DNA from 2 places in the Streptomyces flavofungini genome. Region 2 is predicted to be linked to the other one. Evidence: riboswitches for the same ligand, from Rfam matches in the RefSeq annotation. Region 2 holds a riboswitch; the other holds the start of a gene.
The links. Region 2 has a riboswitch for S-adenosylmethionine ahead of thrC (threonine synthase). Riboswitches for the same ligand answer to the same signal wherever they lie in the genome.
Positions count from the first base shown of each region.

Region 1 (7,575 bases), 1.7 Mb from region 2:
CGGCCGCCTGGGGATCTACTCCCTGGCCAAGGCCAACATGCGCAAGATCTTCCCGGACCACTGGTCCTTCATGCTCGGTGAGATCTGCCTCTACAGCTTCATCATCATCATCCTCACGGGTGTGTACCTGACGCTGTTCTTCCACCCGTCGATGAACGAGGTGGAGTACCACGGCAGCTACGTGCCCCTGCAGGGCCAGCTGATGTCCGAGGCGTTCAACTCGACCATGCACATCTCCTTCGATGTGCGCGGTGGTCTGCTGATCCGGCAGATCCACCACTGGGCGGCGCTGATCTTCCTCGCGGCCATGTTCGTGCACATGATGCGCGTCTTCTTCACGGGCGCCTTCCGCAAGCCGCGCGAGGTCAACTGGCTGTTCGGCTTCCTGCTGTTCGTCCTCGGCATGTTCACCGGCTTCACCGGTTACTCGCTCCCGGACGACTTGTTGTCGGGCACCGGTGTCCGCTTCATGCAGGGCGCCGTGCTCTCGGTGCCGATCGTCGGAACGTACCTCTCGATGTTCCTGTTCGGCGGGGAGTTCCCCGGCGGCGACTTCGTGGCACGGTTCTACTCGGTCCACATCCTGCTGCTGCCGGGCATCATGCTCGGCCTCGTGGTGGCGCACCTGATCCTGGTCTTCTACCACAAGCACACGCAGTTCGCGGGCCCCGGCAAGACCAACAAGAACGTCGTCGGCATGCCGCTGCTCCCGGTCTACATGGCCAAGGCCGGAGGCTTCTTCTTCCTGGTCTTCGGTGTCATCGCGGCCGTCTCGGCGATCGCCACGATCAACCCGATCTGGGCTCTCGGGCCCTACCGTCCGGACCAGGTGTCCACGGGCGCCCAGCCCGACTGGTACATGGGCTTCTCCGAAGGCCTGATCCGTGTCATGCCGGGCTGGGAGATCAACCTCTGGGGACACACGCTCGTCCTGGGTGTGTTCATCCCGTTGATCATCTTCCCGCTGGTCCTGGTGGCCATCGCGGTCTACCCGTTCATCGAGGCCTGGGTCACCGGGGACAAGCGCGAGCACCACATCCTGGACCGCCCGCGCAACGCCCCGACCCGCACCGCCTTCGGTGTGGCCTGGATGACCTGGTACTTCGTCCTGCTCGTCGGTGGTGGAAACGACCTGTGGGCCACCCACTTCCACCTGTCGATCAACTCGATCACCTGGTTCGTCCGGATCTTCTTCTTCGCCGGACCGGTCATCGCGTTCATCGTCACCAAGCGGATCTGCCTGGGCCTGCAGCGGCGCGACAAGGACAAGGTGCTGCACGGACGCGAGTCCGGCATCATCAAGCGCCTGCCGCACGGTGAGTTCATCGAGGTGCACGAGCCGCTCAACAAGGAGCAGCTGCACACCCTGACCGCGCACGAGCAGTACAAGCCGCTCGAGATCGGCCCGACGGTCGACGAGAACGGCGTGGAGCGCAAGGTCAAGGGTCCGCAGAAGCTGCGGGCGAAGCTCTCCAAGGGCTTCTACGGCGAGGACAGCCAGATCCCGAAGCCCACCGCGGAGGAGTACAAGGAGATCACGAGCGGCCACGGCCACCACTGATCACCTGAGCGCCACCAGGCGCTGACCCGAAGGTCGCCACGGCAGGAGCCCCGTCCAGTGCATGGACGGGGCTCTTTGCCGTCCTGGGGGCTGGATAGGGTGGACCCACCCCAAGAAGCTTGGGATGCCTTCGTCTACGAAACCAGGAGCGGCCATGAGCGCTGTGACCCCCGCAGGAGGCGACACCGCGGCGGCCCGTTCCTGGCCCGACGTACTGAACGGGCTGCTCGACGGGCGCGACCAGAGCGCGGACGACACGGCCTGGGCCATGGACCGCATCATGAGCGGCGAGGCCACGGACGCGCAGATCGCGGGCTTCGCGGTGGCGCTGCGCGCCAAGGGCGAGACCGTCGAGGAGATCTCCGGCCTGGTCCGGACGATGTACGAGCACGCCCACACCATCGACGTGCCCGGGCCGAGCGTCGACATCGTCGGCACCGGCGGCGACGGCGCCAAGACCGTGAACATCTCCACCATGTCGGCGATCGTCGTCGCCGGGACCGGCGCGAAGGTCGTCAAGCACGGCAACCGCGCGGCGTCCTCCGCGAGCGGCGCCTCCGACGTCCTGGAGAAGCTCGGCGTGAACCTGGAGCTCACCCCCAGACGGGTGCGGGAGGTCGCCGAGGAGGCCGGGATCACCTTCTGCTTCGCGGTGAAGTTCCACCCCGCGCTCCGGCACGTGGCGCCCGCGCGCCGCGAACTGGGCATCCGGACCACCTTCAACTTCCTCGGCCCGCTCACCAACCCGGCCAGGGTGCGGGCCCAGGCCACCGGTGTCGCCGACGCGCGGATGGCGCCGATCCTCGCCGGCGTCCTCGCCGAGCGCGGCTCTTCGGCGCTCGTCTTCCGCGGCGACGACGGGCTCGACGAGCTGACGACGACGGCCACGTCGCGGGTGTGGGTGGTCAGGGACGGGGGCGTCCACGAGGAGGCCTTCGACCCGCGGGACGTCGGCATCGACCTGGTGCCGGTCGAGGCGCTGCGGGGCGCCGACGCCTCGTACAACGCGGAGGTCGCGCGGCGGCTTCTGGACGGTGAGACGGGGCCGGTGCGGGACGCGGTGCTGCTGAACTCGGCGGCGGCGCTGGTCGCCCTGGGGCCGGGCGAGGGGTCCCTGGCGGGGCAGATCAGGACGGGGATGGCCAAGGCGGCCGACGCCATCGACTCCGGGGCAGCGAAGGGTGTGCTGGCGCGCTGGGTGGCGGCGAGTAACAGCTAAGCCCCTGGAAGGGGCGCGGGGAACTGCGCGACCAGCCACAACAAAGCCGCAGACGCATCTGCCAGGTACTCCGCAGACGCGTCTGCGGCTTTTCGCGCGCTGAGCGCGCAGTTCCCCGCGCCCCTGACGGGGCGCCCCGGTCCGGATTGTGGACGGCGATGTTGCGCGCCCTTGGGCGTGTGGCAGGATGTCCGGCAGGTCATGAGTGACAGCGACTACGGCCCCGGCCCGCTGTCCGGCAACCCTCCGTCCGTGGCGGGGTGCCCCGGGTGAAGACCAGGCGGTGGACAGCAAGGTCCGCCGCAAGCGCGGACCCCTTTGAACCCTGGGGTCCTGGTCCTCAAGGGAGCAGTCTCGTGAGCAAGCGAATGCGATAGGGCGTCGACGCCCCTTTTCCGCGCACCCATTTCACCTTTTCCTGAGCTGTCGACCGACGTCCGGCCCAGTGATCTCGCCTGCCTCTTACGGGAGTTCGCCATGTCTGCCACCCCTGCTGCCACCGCGTCCGCCGCCCGGTCCGCCGAGCCCGCCGACTCCGCCGACCCCTGCTGCGCCGCCCCGCTGCCGGTCCTCGGCCGCGACGTCACCGTCCCCCTCGTCACCGGCGGCGAGGTGACCTACGCCGCGCTCGACTACGCCGCGAGCGCCCCGGCCCTGCAGCGGGTCTGGGACGACGTGGCCGCGTACGCGCCGTACTACGGGAGCGTGCACCGCGGCGCCGGGTACCTGTCGCAGCTGTCGACCGACCTGTTCGAGAACGCCCGCAGGACCGTCGCCGAGTTCCTGGGCTGCCGCGACGGCGACCAGGTGGTGTTCACGCGGTCGACCACCGACTCGCTGAACCTGCTCGCCGCCGCCCTGCCCGCCGACTGCGAGGTCTTCGTGTTCGAGACCGAGCACCACGCCTCGCTGCTGCCCTGGCGCGACGCCCGCGTCACCTACCTCGACGCCCCGCGCACCCACGACGAGGCCGTCCACACCCTGGAGCGCGCACTCGCCGACCGCGACCCCTCCCCGAGCTCTCCGCTTCGTTCGAGCGGGGGAGGCCCCTACGGCCCCGCCCTCGTGTGCGTCACCGGCGCCTCGAACGTCACCGGTGAGCTGTGGCCGGTCCGTGAGCTGGCCGCCGTCGCGCACGCGCACGGCGCCCGCATCGTCCTCGACGCCGCCCAGCTCGCACCCCACCACCCCGTGGACATCGCGGAGTTGGACGTCGACTGGGTCGCCTTCTCCGGGCACAAGCTGTACGCGCCCTTCGGCTCCGGCGTGCTCGCCGGGCGGGCCGACTGGCTGCAGGCCGCCGAGCCGTACCTCGCCGGCGGCGGCGCCTCGCGCAAGGTCGCGCGGCGCGCCGACGGGGGAGTGGACGTCGAGTGGCACGACACGGCCGCCCGGCACGAAGCCGGGTCGCCCAACGTCATCGGCGCCTACTCCATCGCCTCCGCCTGCAAGGCCCTTCAGGAGGCCGGGTTCGACGCGCTCGTGGAGCGGGAGCGGCACCTGATCGCGACGGTCACCGCGGGGCTCGCGGATGTGCCGCAGGTGCGGGTGCTCTCCCTGTTCGGGGACGACGCGCCGCGCGTCGGCGTCATCTCCTTCGTCGTCGACGGCTGGAACAGCTCGCACTTCGCGGCCGCCCTGTCCGCCGAGTACGGCATCGGCGTGCGCGACGGCCTCTTCTGCGCCCACCCGCTCGTGCGCACCCTGCTCGGCGGCGCCCCCGACGAGCCCGGCGAGTGCGGCGCCCCGGAGGCCGCGCCCGGTGAGCGGTCCCTGAACGCGATCCGGGTGAGCTTCGGCGCGGGCACCCCCGACGAGCACGTGGAGCGCTTCGTGCGCGCCGTCCGCGAGCTGGTGGCCGACGGGGCGCGCTGGAACTACCGTACGGAGGACGGGCGTTGCGTGCCGGACACCGGTGCGGCGGACAGCGCCGTCGCCGGTGCCGCGGACGCCGCCGCTGCCTGACGCCGCAGCCGGGACCCCAGGACGATCATGCGCAGGGCGCGCTCCGTCGCGTCCGTCAGGAACTCGCCGCCCCGGCTCAGCGCCTCGGTGAGCGACACCGGGGCGGGCAGGATCGCGCTGTAGGCGTCCACGCCGAGTTCGCGGACCGCGTGCGCCCCGTCCCCGATGGTGCCCGCGAGCACCAGGACGGGTCGCCCGAACCGCTTGGCGCGCCGGGCCACCTCGGCCGGGACCTTGCCGCGCGGCGTCTGGTGGTCGAGGGCGCCCTCCGCGGTGACGACCAGGTCGGCGCGGGCGAGGCGGGCGTCCAGGTCGAGATGGTCCAGGAGCACGTCGAAGCGGGGCAGGAGCCGGGCGCCGAGCGCGGCGAGCCCCGCGCCGAGGCCCCCGGAGGCGCCGGTCCCGACGCCGTTGTAGAGGTCGGCGGTGACGTTCAGATCGCGGGTCAGGACGTACGCCCAGTGTTCGAGGCCCGCCGCGAGCTGCTCGACCTGGGCGGGGGTCGCGCCCTTCTGCGGGCCGAAGACGCGGGCCACGCCGCGTGCGCCGCACAGGACGTTGTGCGGGTTGCAGGCGACGAGCAACTCGGTGTCCGCGAGGCGCGGGTCGAGGCCGCTGGTGTCGATGTGGTGCAGGCGCATCAGCTCCCGCCCGCCGTACGGCAGCTCCCAGCCGTCCTCGTCCAGGAGCCGGGCGCCGAGGGCCTGCAGGGCGCCCGCGCCCCCGTCCGACGTGCCGGAGTCGCCGCAGCCCACCAGGATGCGGCGGGCGCCGGTGTCCAGGGCGGCGCGGATCAGCTCGCCGACGCCGTACGTGGTGGTGGCGCCCGGGTCGCGCAGGTCCCGCGGGACCAGGCTGAGGCCCGCCGCCGCTGCCATCTCGACGACGGCGGTGCCGGAGCCGAGGAGCGCGAAGTGGGTGCCGATGCGCTCGCCCACGGGGCCCGTCGCGGGCAGCGCCACCAGGCGGCCCCCGGACGCGGCGGCCAGCGCCTGCGCGGTGCCCTCGCCGCCGTCGACCAGCGGGATCAGGTCGACCTCGGCGTCCGGCACGACCCGCCGCACCCCGGCCGCGATGGCTGCCGCGACGGACTGGGCGGACAGGGACTCCTTGAAGCCGCTGGGCGCGACGGCGAAACGGGTGAGGGGCATGGACGTACTCCTTGACGGGTGAACGAGCGACGCAGGATGGGGGGCGGGCTCCGAGTGGCCCGCGGAACCCCTGGCGGCCGGGCCGGGGCTCAGCGGACGACGGGCACGCCGAGCAGCGGCCACACCGCGAGGGCGAACAGCAGGACGAGGGCGGCCGTCAGGGGAGCCAGGACGGCGGACAGGCGCAGCAGGTCGCGCGGGGTGTAGGTGGGCGTGCCGGGTATCTCGGCGAAGAGCGTCACCGGCTTGGCGGAGGCGGGCAGCGTGTGGCAGAAACCGGCGGCGGCCGTGGACGCGAGCGCCGCCGCGACCGGGTTCACTCCCGCGCCCACGGCGGCCGCGACCACCAGCGGCACCAGGACGGACGAGCGGGCCGAACGGGACTGGAGCACCAGGTGCGCCGCCGTGCTGATCGCGACGACGGCGGCCAGGAACAGGCCCGGCGGCAGGTCGACGGGAAGCCCCGACACCAGCCACTTCGCCGCACCCGAGTCGGCGAGCGCCACGCCCATCGCCATCGTCGCCGCCATGAAGAGCAGCAGCGCCCACGGCACGGTCCTCAGGGCGTCCTTCAGGCGTACGGTGCCGAGCGCGGGCGAGGACGCGACGACCGCGCCGATCAACGCGACCACGGCGGGCGGCACTTGGTGCAGGGGCTCGCTGCACCACAGGGCGACGACGGTGGCCAGGAGCAGGGCGCAGCGCGTCTCGGCGGGCTCCCAGGGGCCGGTGACGGGGTGTTCGCTGTGCTCCTGGATCTGCTCGACGGTGATGTGGACGGGGCCCGTGCGGTCGGCGCGGCGGGTCGTCGTCCACAGCACGGCCTCGGCGGCCAGGTGCGAGGACGCCATGGCGAGGGGCAGGCCGAGCAGCAGCCACTGGGTGAAGCCGATGCGGTCGCCGGTGGCCTCCCACAGAACCGACACGGTGATCAGGTGCGCGCCCGCGCCGATCAGGGTCGCGACGGCGGAGAGCAGGATCACGGTCGGGAACAGCAGCGCCAGCATCACGACGAGCCGCTTGCGGTCGGCCAGGACCTGGGCGAGCGCGAGGAAGACGGGCAGCGCGAGCGCGGCCCGCCCGGAGGTGGCCGGCACCGCGAAGGCCGTGACGACCAGGGCGGCGGTCGTCAGATGCGTCAGCTGGCGCACGCTGCGCGCCCCGCTGACCAGGAACGCCGCCGCTCGCCCCGCGAGCCCGCTGCGCGCGACGGCGGCGGCGAGCACGAACGCGCAGATCAGCAGCCAGACCGTCTCGTCGCCGAGGGTCCCGAAGAGGGTGTCGCTGCTGATCACGCCGGTGGCGGTGAGGGCGAGGCCCGCGCCGAGCGCGATGTACGTGTCGTCGATCGGCGTGCCGATCCAGGCACACGTGGCCAGGGCGAAGACGGCGAGGGTGAGGCGGGCGTCACCGCTCAGGCCGGGGAAGCTGCCGGGGACGACGAGGAGCGCGCACAGGCTCAGGGCCAGGCAGAGCAGGATCGTTTGCCGCGGGGTCAGGGTCACGGCAGTCAGCGTCCCGGCGCGCCGTGAGCCTTCGATGAGCCGAAGATGAAAGGAACTTCACCGGCGGCCCGCACCGGGCCCCCGCTCTCACGCGGGCAGCCGGTACCCCATGCCCCGCACCGTCTCCACCCGCTCCGCACCGAGCTTCTTGCGCAGGGCGCGCACGTACACGTC
Region 1 is NZ_CP128846.1:6,871,989-6,879,563, forward strand. It holds gene qcrB (cytochrome bc1 complex cytochrome b subunit) at 1-1,561, shown strand, start outside; gene trpD (anthranilate phosphoribosyltransferase) at 1,716-2,780, shown strand; SAM riboswitch class IV at 2,978-3,095, shown strand; gene QUY26_RS29385 (aminotransferase class V-fold PLP-dependent enzyme) at 3,258-4,745, shown strand; gene QUY26_RS29390 (glycerate kinase family protein) at 4,658-5,896, opposite strand; gene QUY26_RS29395 (SLC13 family permease) at 5,986-7,401, opposite strand; gene QUY26_RS29400 (response regulator transcription factor) at 7,489-7,575, opposite strand, start outside.
Region 1: it holds a riboswitch for S-adenosylmethionine, as region 2 does, so the genes downstream of both, QUY26_RS29385 (aminotransferase class V-fold PLP-dependent enzyme) here and thrC (threonine synthase) in region 2, are expected to answer to the same signal.

Region 2 (7,575 bases):
GGCGGCTACACCGACAACGTCGACTCGTACGACATCGACTCCAAGCAGAACGTACAGACCTTCGACTGGCTGAAGAACGAGCTGGTCGGCAAGGGGCTCACCGGCCCGACGCCGCCCGGGAAGCTGAACCGCGCCGAGGCCTTCGCCGCGTTCACGCGCGGTGACGTCGGCATGCTCAACGGGCACCCCACGCTGATGCAGATGGCCTCGAAGAAGGGCCTGAAGTACGGCATGGTGCCGATGCCCGGCGTCAACGGCAAGGCCCAGTCCACGATGGGTGTCGCGGACTGGATGATGGCCTTCAAGCAGAACGGCCACCGCAAGGAGATCGGCGAGTTCCTCAACTTCGTCTACAGCACGAAGAACGTCCTGGACTTCTCCCGCGAGTACGACCTGCTGCCCGTCACGACGTCGGCGTCGCAGGAGATGTCGGACAACAAGGAAGACTCCGCGAAGCTCGGCCAGTTCCTGGAGGAGCTGCCCGCCTCGCAGCTGTACCCGGTCGGCAAGACGTCCTGGGCGCAGGTCTCCGTGCAGATCAAGAAGTACATCGGCAGGACCGTCGAGGAGAACGGCGACCCCGAGACCATCCTCGGGCAGATCGAGTCGAAGGCGGCCGCGGAGGAGAGCGCGCGGTGACGCGGGGGCCGGGGCGGCGGCGCCGGGGTTAGCGTGGGCGTCATGACGGACGACGCGCAGACCGGTCCCGGGGAGCTCTCCGGGCGGGCCAAGGACGTGCTCGCCCTGGAGCGGCGCAACTGGGCCGGGCCCGGAGCCAAGGAGCGGGCCATCCGGGAGGAGCTGGGGCTCGCCCCCGTCCGCTACTACCAGATCCTGAACGCCCTCCTCGACGACGAACGGGCCCTCGCCCACGATCCGGTCACCGTGAACCGACTGCGACGGGTTCGGCAGGCGCGGCGCGCCGAGCGTTGACGTTAGGGTCTGGCCCATGGGTGACCCGACGCACTCCCCGCCGCACTCCTTGCCGCAGCCGTCCACTCCCGCCGGGCGGGACGGACTCGCCGCGCTTCTGGCCCGGCCCGAACGCGCAGTGATCGCTCTGGACTTCGACGGCACGCTGGCGCCGATCGTGCCCGATCCCGAGCGGGCGCGGGCCCATCCCGACGCGGTGCCCGCGCTGGCCGCGCTCGCCCCGAAGGTCCGCTCCGTCGCCGTCGTCACCGGGCGGCCCGCGGGCGTCGCCGTCCGCTACGGCGGGTTCGCCGGGGTCCCCGGGCTCGAACACCTCGTCGTGCTCGGGCACTACGGTGCCGAGCGGTGGGACGCCGTCACCGGGACCGTGCAGGCCGCCGAGCCGCATCCCGGCGTCGCCGCCGTGCGGGCCGAACTGCCCGGGTTCCTGGACGCGATCGGGGCGTGGCACGGGACCTGGATCGAGGAGAAGGGGCGGGCCGTCGCCGTGCACACGCGGCGGGCGCGGGATCCGCAGGCCGCGTTCGACGCGTTGCGGGGGCCGCTCGGGGAGCTGGCCGCGCGCCACGGGCTGATCGTCGAACCCGGGCGTCTCGTCCTCGAACTGCGGCCGCCCGGCGTCGACAAGGGGGGCGCTCTTGTCGACTACGTACGTGAGGTGGGCGCCGAGACCGTCCTGTACGCCGGGGACGACCTCGGGGACGTGCCCGCCTTCACCGCCGTGGACAAGCTGCGGTCGGACGGGGAGGTGCGGGGGCTCCTCGTGTGCAGCGGGAGCCCCGAGGTCACGGAGCTGGCCGACCGCGCGGACGTGGTGACCGAGGGCCCCGCCGGCGTGGTCGCCCTCCTGTCGGCCCTGGCACACCAACTGCGCTGACGACGCGGCCGGACCCCATCGCCCCTGGCGGCCCACCTGCCCGCAGCGGATGGGCGGACACGGGAGCCGCGGGCGGCCAGGAGCCCGTGGCGGGGGGCAGGCGGGGGTCAGGCGGGGGTCAGGGCGTGGAGCTGGTCCAGGAACCACTGGGTCGGGGGGAGGGCGGTCGCGGCTGCGGCCAGGCGCTTGGTGCGCTCCGCCCGCTCCGCGGGGGGCATCAGGAGGGCCTCGTGGAGCGCGGACGCCGTCGCGGACACGTCGTACGGGTTGACCGTGAGCGCGTCCTCGGACAGCTCCTCGTAGGCCCCGGCCTCCCGGGAGAGGACGAGCGCGCACCCCTCGTCGGAGACGACGGGAACCTCCTTGGCGACGAGGTTCATGCCGTCCCGGATGGGGTTGACGAGAGCGACGTCGGCGAGCCGGTACGCGGCCAGGGAACGGGCGAAGTCGTCCTTGACGTGGAGGACGACCGGCGTCCACCCGGCCGTGCCGTACGCGGAGTTGATGGCCTCGGCGACCCGCGACACCTCCGCGGTGTACGCGCGGTAGACGTCGAGGTCCTGCCGCGAGGGGTAGGCGAAGGCGACGTGCACGACCCGCTCCCGCCACTCGGGCCGCTCGGCGAGGAGCTGTTCGTAGGCGCGCAGCCCGCGCACGATGTTCTTGGACAGCTCGGTCCGGTCCACCCGGACGATGACCTTCCGGTCGGGCCCGATCTGCTCCCGCAGCGCGGCGAGGCGCTCCTCGACGTCCGGGCGCCCCGCCCGCTCCCGCAGGAAGTCCGCGTCGGCCCCGAGCCCGTGCACCCCGATCCGGGTCCCGGACGTGCCGCCGAGCACCGCCACGCAGCAGGCCGTGAAGGCGTCCGCCCAGCGCCCGGTGAGGAAGCCGAGCCGGTCCGCGCCGAGCATCCCGCGCAGGAGCTGCTCGGCGATGTCGTCGGGCAGGAGCCGGAAGTAGTCGACGGGCGCCCAGGGCGTGTGCGAGAAGTGCCCGATGCGCAGGTCGGGGCGGAGTTCGCGGAGCATGCCGGGCACGAGGGCCAGGTGGTAGTCCTGGACGAGGACGGCGGCGCCGGGCGCGGCCTCGCGGGCGAGGGCGTCGGCGAAGGCCTGGTTGTACGTCTCGTACGCGGCCCACTGGGCGCGGAACTCCGGCCCGAAGGCTGGTTCGAGGGGCGTCTGGTACAGCATGTGGTGCACGAACCACAGCACGGAGTTCGCGACGCCGTTGTACGCCTCGGCGTGCACGGCGGCGTCGATGTCGAGCATCCGCACGCCCGGCTCGCCGACCCCGCGCCGCACGGCCTCCCGGTCGCCGTCGCCGAGCGCCGAGCACACCCACAGGGCGTCGGCCTCGTCGCCGACGGCGCTGAGCCCGGAGACGAGCCCGCCGCCGCCGCGCTTGGCGTCGAGCGTGCCGTCGGCACTGAGGGAGTACGTCACCGGGCCGCGGTTGGACGCGACGAGGACCTGGGCTGTGCCCACCTGCTCGGAAGCCATGTGCCGAAACCTAGCCGCTCGCGCAAACGCTCAAACGTACGGCCGGCGGGTGGGCGGACGGATGGCGGGACCGGACCGTATACACCTCGCCCGCCGCCCCCGCCCGGACCCTCAGGCCACCCGCCGCTCCGCGTACTCCGCGACCTCCGCCATCGGCGGCCGCTCCTCCGTGTCCACCGCGTACGTCCGCGGTTCGAAGCCGTGCTCGCCGCGGACGAACTGGGTCAGCTCGGGGCGGACGAGATGGGCGCGGGCGAGCCGCAGCTGCGCGGTGCGGTAGATCGCCGCCGCCATCCGGCCGAGCGCCTGCCCGTCCTGGTGCCGGTGCCTGCGCACCCCGACGTCGACCTGCGCGAGCGCGTCCAGGCCGACGGTGTGCAGCGCGTCGACGAGCAGGCCGAGCTCCACGCCGTACCCGACGGGGAAGGGGAGGCGTTCCAGGAGCGACCTGCGGGCCGCGTACTCGCCGCCGAGCGGCTGTACGAACCCCGCGAGCTGCGGCCAGTGCATGTTCAGCAGGGGCCGCGCCATCAGTTCGGTGACCCGGCCGCCCTGCCCGGCCGTCGCGCCGGACGCCGGGCCCTCGGCCGCGGGGCCGTCGGACACCGTCATCGGGCGGTCGTACATCGCCTTCACGAACTGCACGTCCGGCTCCGTGAGCAGCGGTCCCACGATGCCGGAGACGAAGTCCGCCGAGAACTCCTTCAGGTCCGCGTCCACGAACGCCACGACGTCACCGCGGGTGACCAGGAGGGAGCGCCACAGGACCTCGCCCTTGCCGGGGACGGCGGGCAGCCTCGGCAGGATCTCGTCCCGGTGCACCACCCGGGCCCCGGCGGCCGCGGCCACCTCGGCCGTGCGGTCCGCGGAGCCGGAGTCGATCACCACGAGCTCGTCGACGAGCTTGACCTTCTCCATCAGCTCACGACGGATCTCGGCGACGATCCCGCCGACCGTCTCCTCCTCGTCGAGGGCGGGCAGCACCACGCTCACCGAGGTGCCGAGAGCGCGCTTGGCGGCTGTCAGGGCGCCGGGCGCCCGGTCGGCGACGGACCAGGAACGCCTGCTGAGCCAGCGCTCGACCTCTTCCAGCACGCGCGTCCTCCCGGTTGTGATCCATCTCGCGCATCGGACGACTATCTCAAGAGTCCAAGGCTTCGGTTACAGTCTTGAACAACGCCGGTGACCATCGCATGTCGGGGGTCCCGGGCGTCACAATCGAATACCGCTCATCCAGAGGGGCAGAGGGATACGGCCCGTTGAAGCCCCGGCAACCCTCCAGCCGGTCTCGATCGTCGCGTACGCGCGCCGCGAGGCTCCCGGCTCGGGAAGGTGCCAATTCCGTCTCGTGGCGAGATGCGCCGCGAGGAAGATGAGGAGAAAGGGCCTCGCCTCCATGGCTGTGCAGACTGTCGCAACCTCCCCCGCCGACTCCGGCACCTCCGCCGACTCCGGCACCGTAGACCTCGGCCCCGCCTCGGGCCTCTCCTGCCGCGAGTGCGGAACCCGCTTCGACCTGGGCCCCATCTTCGCCTGCGCCGAGTGTTTCGGCCCCCTCGAAGTCGCCTACGACCTTCCTCTCGGCGACCCGGAGGGCCTGCGCAAGCGGATCGAGTCCGGCCCCGCGAACATCTGGCGGTACGCCCCGCTGCTTCCCGTCCCCGCCGACGTGGCCGACAAGCCGAACCTCAACCCGGGCTGGACCAAGCTCGTCAAGGCCGACAACCTCGCCGCGGAACTCGGCGTCGAGCAGGGCAAGTTGTTCATCAAGGACGACTCGGGCAACCCCACGCACTCCTTCAAGGACCGCGTCGTGGCGCAGGCGCTCGAAGCCGCGCGCGCCTTCGGCTTCACCACGCTGTCCTGCTCCTCCACGGGCAACCTGGCCGGTGCCGTCGGCGCCGCCGCCGCCCGCGCGGGCTTCCGCTCCTGCGTGTTCATCCCGCACGACCTGGAGCAGGGCAAGGTCGTCATGGCCGCGGTGTACGGCGGTGAGCTCGTCGGCATCGAGGGCAACTACGACGACGTGAACCGCTTCTGCTCCGAGCTGATCGGCGACCCGCTGGGCGAGGGCTGGGGCTTCGTCAACGTCAACCTGCGGCCGTACTACGGCGAGGGTTCCAAGACCCTCGCGTACGAGATCTGCGAGCAGCTGGGGTGGGTCCTGCCCGACCAGCTCGTGATCCCGATCGCCTCCGGGTCCCAGCTCACGAAGATCGACAAGGGTCTGAAGGAGCTGATCGCGCTCGGTCTCGTCGAGGACAAGCCGTACAAGATCTTCGGGGCGCAGGCGGAGGGCTGCTCGCCGGTGTCCACCGCGTTCAAGGCGGGCCACGACGTCGTCCGGCCGCAGAAGCCGGACACCATCGCCAAGTCCCTCGCCATCGGCAACCCGGCCGACGGGCCCTACGTCCTCGACATCGCGCGGCGTACGGGGGGTGCGGTGGAGGACGTGAACGACGAGCAGGTCGTCCAGGCGATCGAGCTGCTCGCTCGGAGTGAAGGGATCTTCGCAGAGACCGCCGGAGGCGTGACGGTCGGCGTCACCAAGAAGCTGGTGGATGCCGGGCTCATCGACCCGACCCGCACCACGGTGGTGCTGAACACCGGTGACGGCCTGAAGACTCTCGACGCGGTCGCCGAGAGGTCTCAGGCGACCGCCACGATCAAGCCCAGTCTTGATGCGTTCCGCTCCGCAGGGCTTGCCGGCTGATCGCCGCAGGGCCTGGAGCATTGTTTCGTCCGCGGGAGCGCTGTGGCTGGTCGCGCAGTTCCCCGCGCCCCTTCGGGGGCGCCCCTGACGGGGCGCTCATCCTCCCCGTACCCCTGAGGTGAAACCCATGAGTGTCAACGTCCGCATCCCCACCATTCTTCGCACCTACACCGGTGGTCAGGCCGAGGTCGCCGCCGAGGGGGCGACGCTCGGTGAGGTCATCGCCGACCTGGAGAAGAACCACACCGGTATCGCCGCCCGGGTCCTGGACGACCAGGGCAAGCTGCGGCGGTTCGTGAACGTGTACGTGAACGACGACGACGTGCGGTTCGAGCAGGGTCTCGAGACCGCGACGCCGGACGGCGCCGGGGTTTCGATCATTCCTGCCGTCGCCGGCGGCTGACGCACGCAGAGTCACTGGTATTGCCCCCTCCGCGAGAGAAGCGGAGGGGGCAATTCTGCATGGTTGAGCGCGGTACAGTTGGGAATGGAGTGCCGCTCTCGGCGCAAGCAGTGCCGCGCGCATATTCGAAGTCGGCCGCGGAGCCGACAAGAAGCAGCCAAAGTGTCCTGCCCATTTGAGCCCTATGTGGCATTTGTCGGGCCCGACTTGCCCTGAATTCCGTGGAATTCTCCTGAAATCGCCGATAGCGCGTGCCCAGAATTCTCGTCCGATTGACCTGTTGCAGAGGGCAGTTGGACAGATACATTCAGCCGCGGTCGACGCGTTCCGGCGCACACCCCCAACCCATGGGGGGTGAGGTCTGACCCGGGTCCGCGAAGTGCGGGTCTGCGCAAGGGCCAGTAATAGGGGAGTTAGGCATGGCTCAGGGCACCGTCAAGTGGTTCAACGCGGAGAAGGGATACGGCTTCATCGCGGTCGACGGTGGTGCGGATGTTTTCGTCCACTACAGCGCGATCCAGATGGACGGCTACCGCACCCTGGAAGAAGGTCAGCGAGTCGAGTTCGAGATCTCGCAGGGCCAGAAGGGTCCGCAGGCGGACATGGTCAAGCTCGCCGTCTGAGCGGCTTGACGCGATCGGCCACCGACGCGACGCAGACGAAGGGTCCGCACCCCGGGAACGGGGTGCGGACCCTTCGTCGTTCCAAGATCGGAGTGTTCCGCCCGGCCCGAGGGGGCCCGTCGCCCGGCCACCGCCCCTCATCGACGCTTCTTCGAAGCGACCTTGCCCCCACCCGTCGCCCGACCACCGCCCCTCATCGACGCTTCTTCGAAGCGACCTTGCACTCTCGGGGGTCGAGTGCTAATCATTGGCGTTAGCACTCTACGAGTGAGAGTGACAGAACTTGGGTCGGGTCGGTGAGGTCCGCAGGCCGGGTGGGGCAAGGAACCACACGGTGAGCAGGCCGTCCGTCGCGGGCGCCAGCCAGATCCGTTTGCGTTTCCACCCCGTCCGGGAGGACCACTTCACATGGCCAAGATCATCGCGTTCGACGAGGAGGCACGGCGCGGCCTCGAGCGCGGCATGAACCAGCTCGCCGACGCCGTCAAGGTGACCCTGGGCCCCAAGGGTCGCAACGTCGTCCT
Region 2 is NZ_CP128846.1:5,156,876-5,164,450, forward strand. It holds gene QUY26_RS21815 (extracellular solute-binding protein) at 1-639, shown strand, start outside; gene QUY26_RS21820 (DUF3263 domain-containing protein) at 682-933, shown strand; gene otsB (trehalose-phosphatase) at 950-1,810, shown strand; gene QUY26_RS21830 (alpha,alpha-trehalose-phosphate synthase (UDP-forming)) at 1,918-3,312, opposite strand; gene QUY26_RS21835 (glucosyl-3-phosphoglycerate synthase) at 3,424-4,407, opposite strand; SAM riboswitch class I at 4,539-4,691, shown strand; gene thrC (threonine synthase) at 4,685-6,025, shown strand; gene QUY26_RS21845 (ubiquitin-like small modifier protein 1) at 6,153-6,428, shown strand; gene QUY26_RS21850 (cold-shock protein) at 6,848-7,051, shown strand; gene groL (chaperonin GroEL) at 7,460-7,575, shown strand, end outside.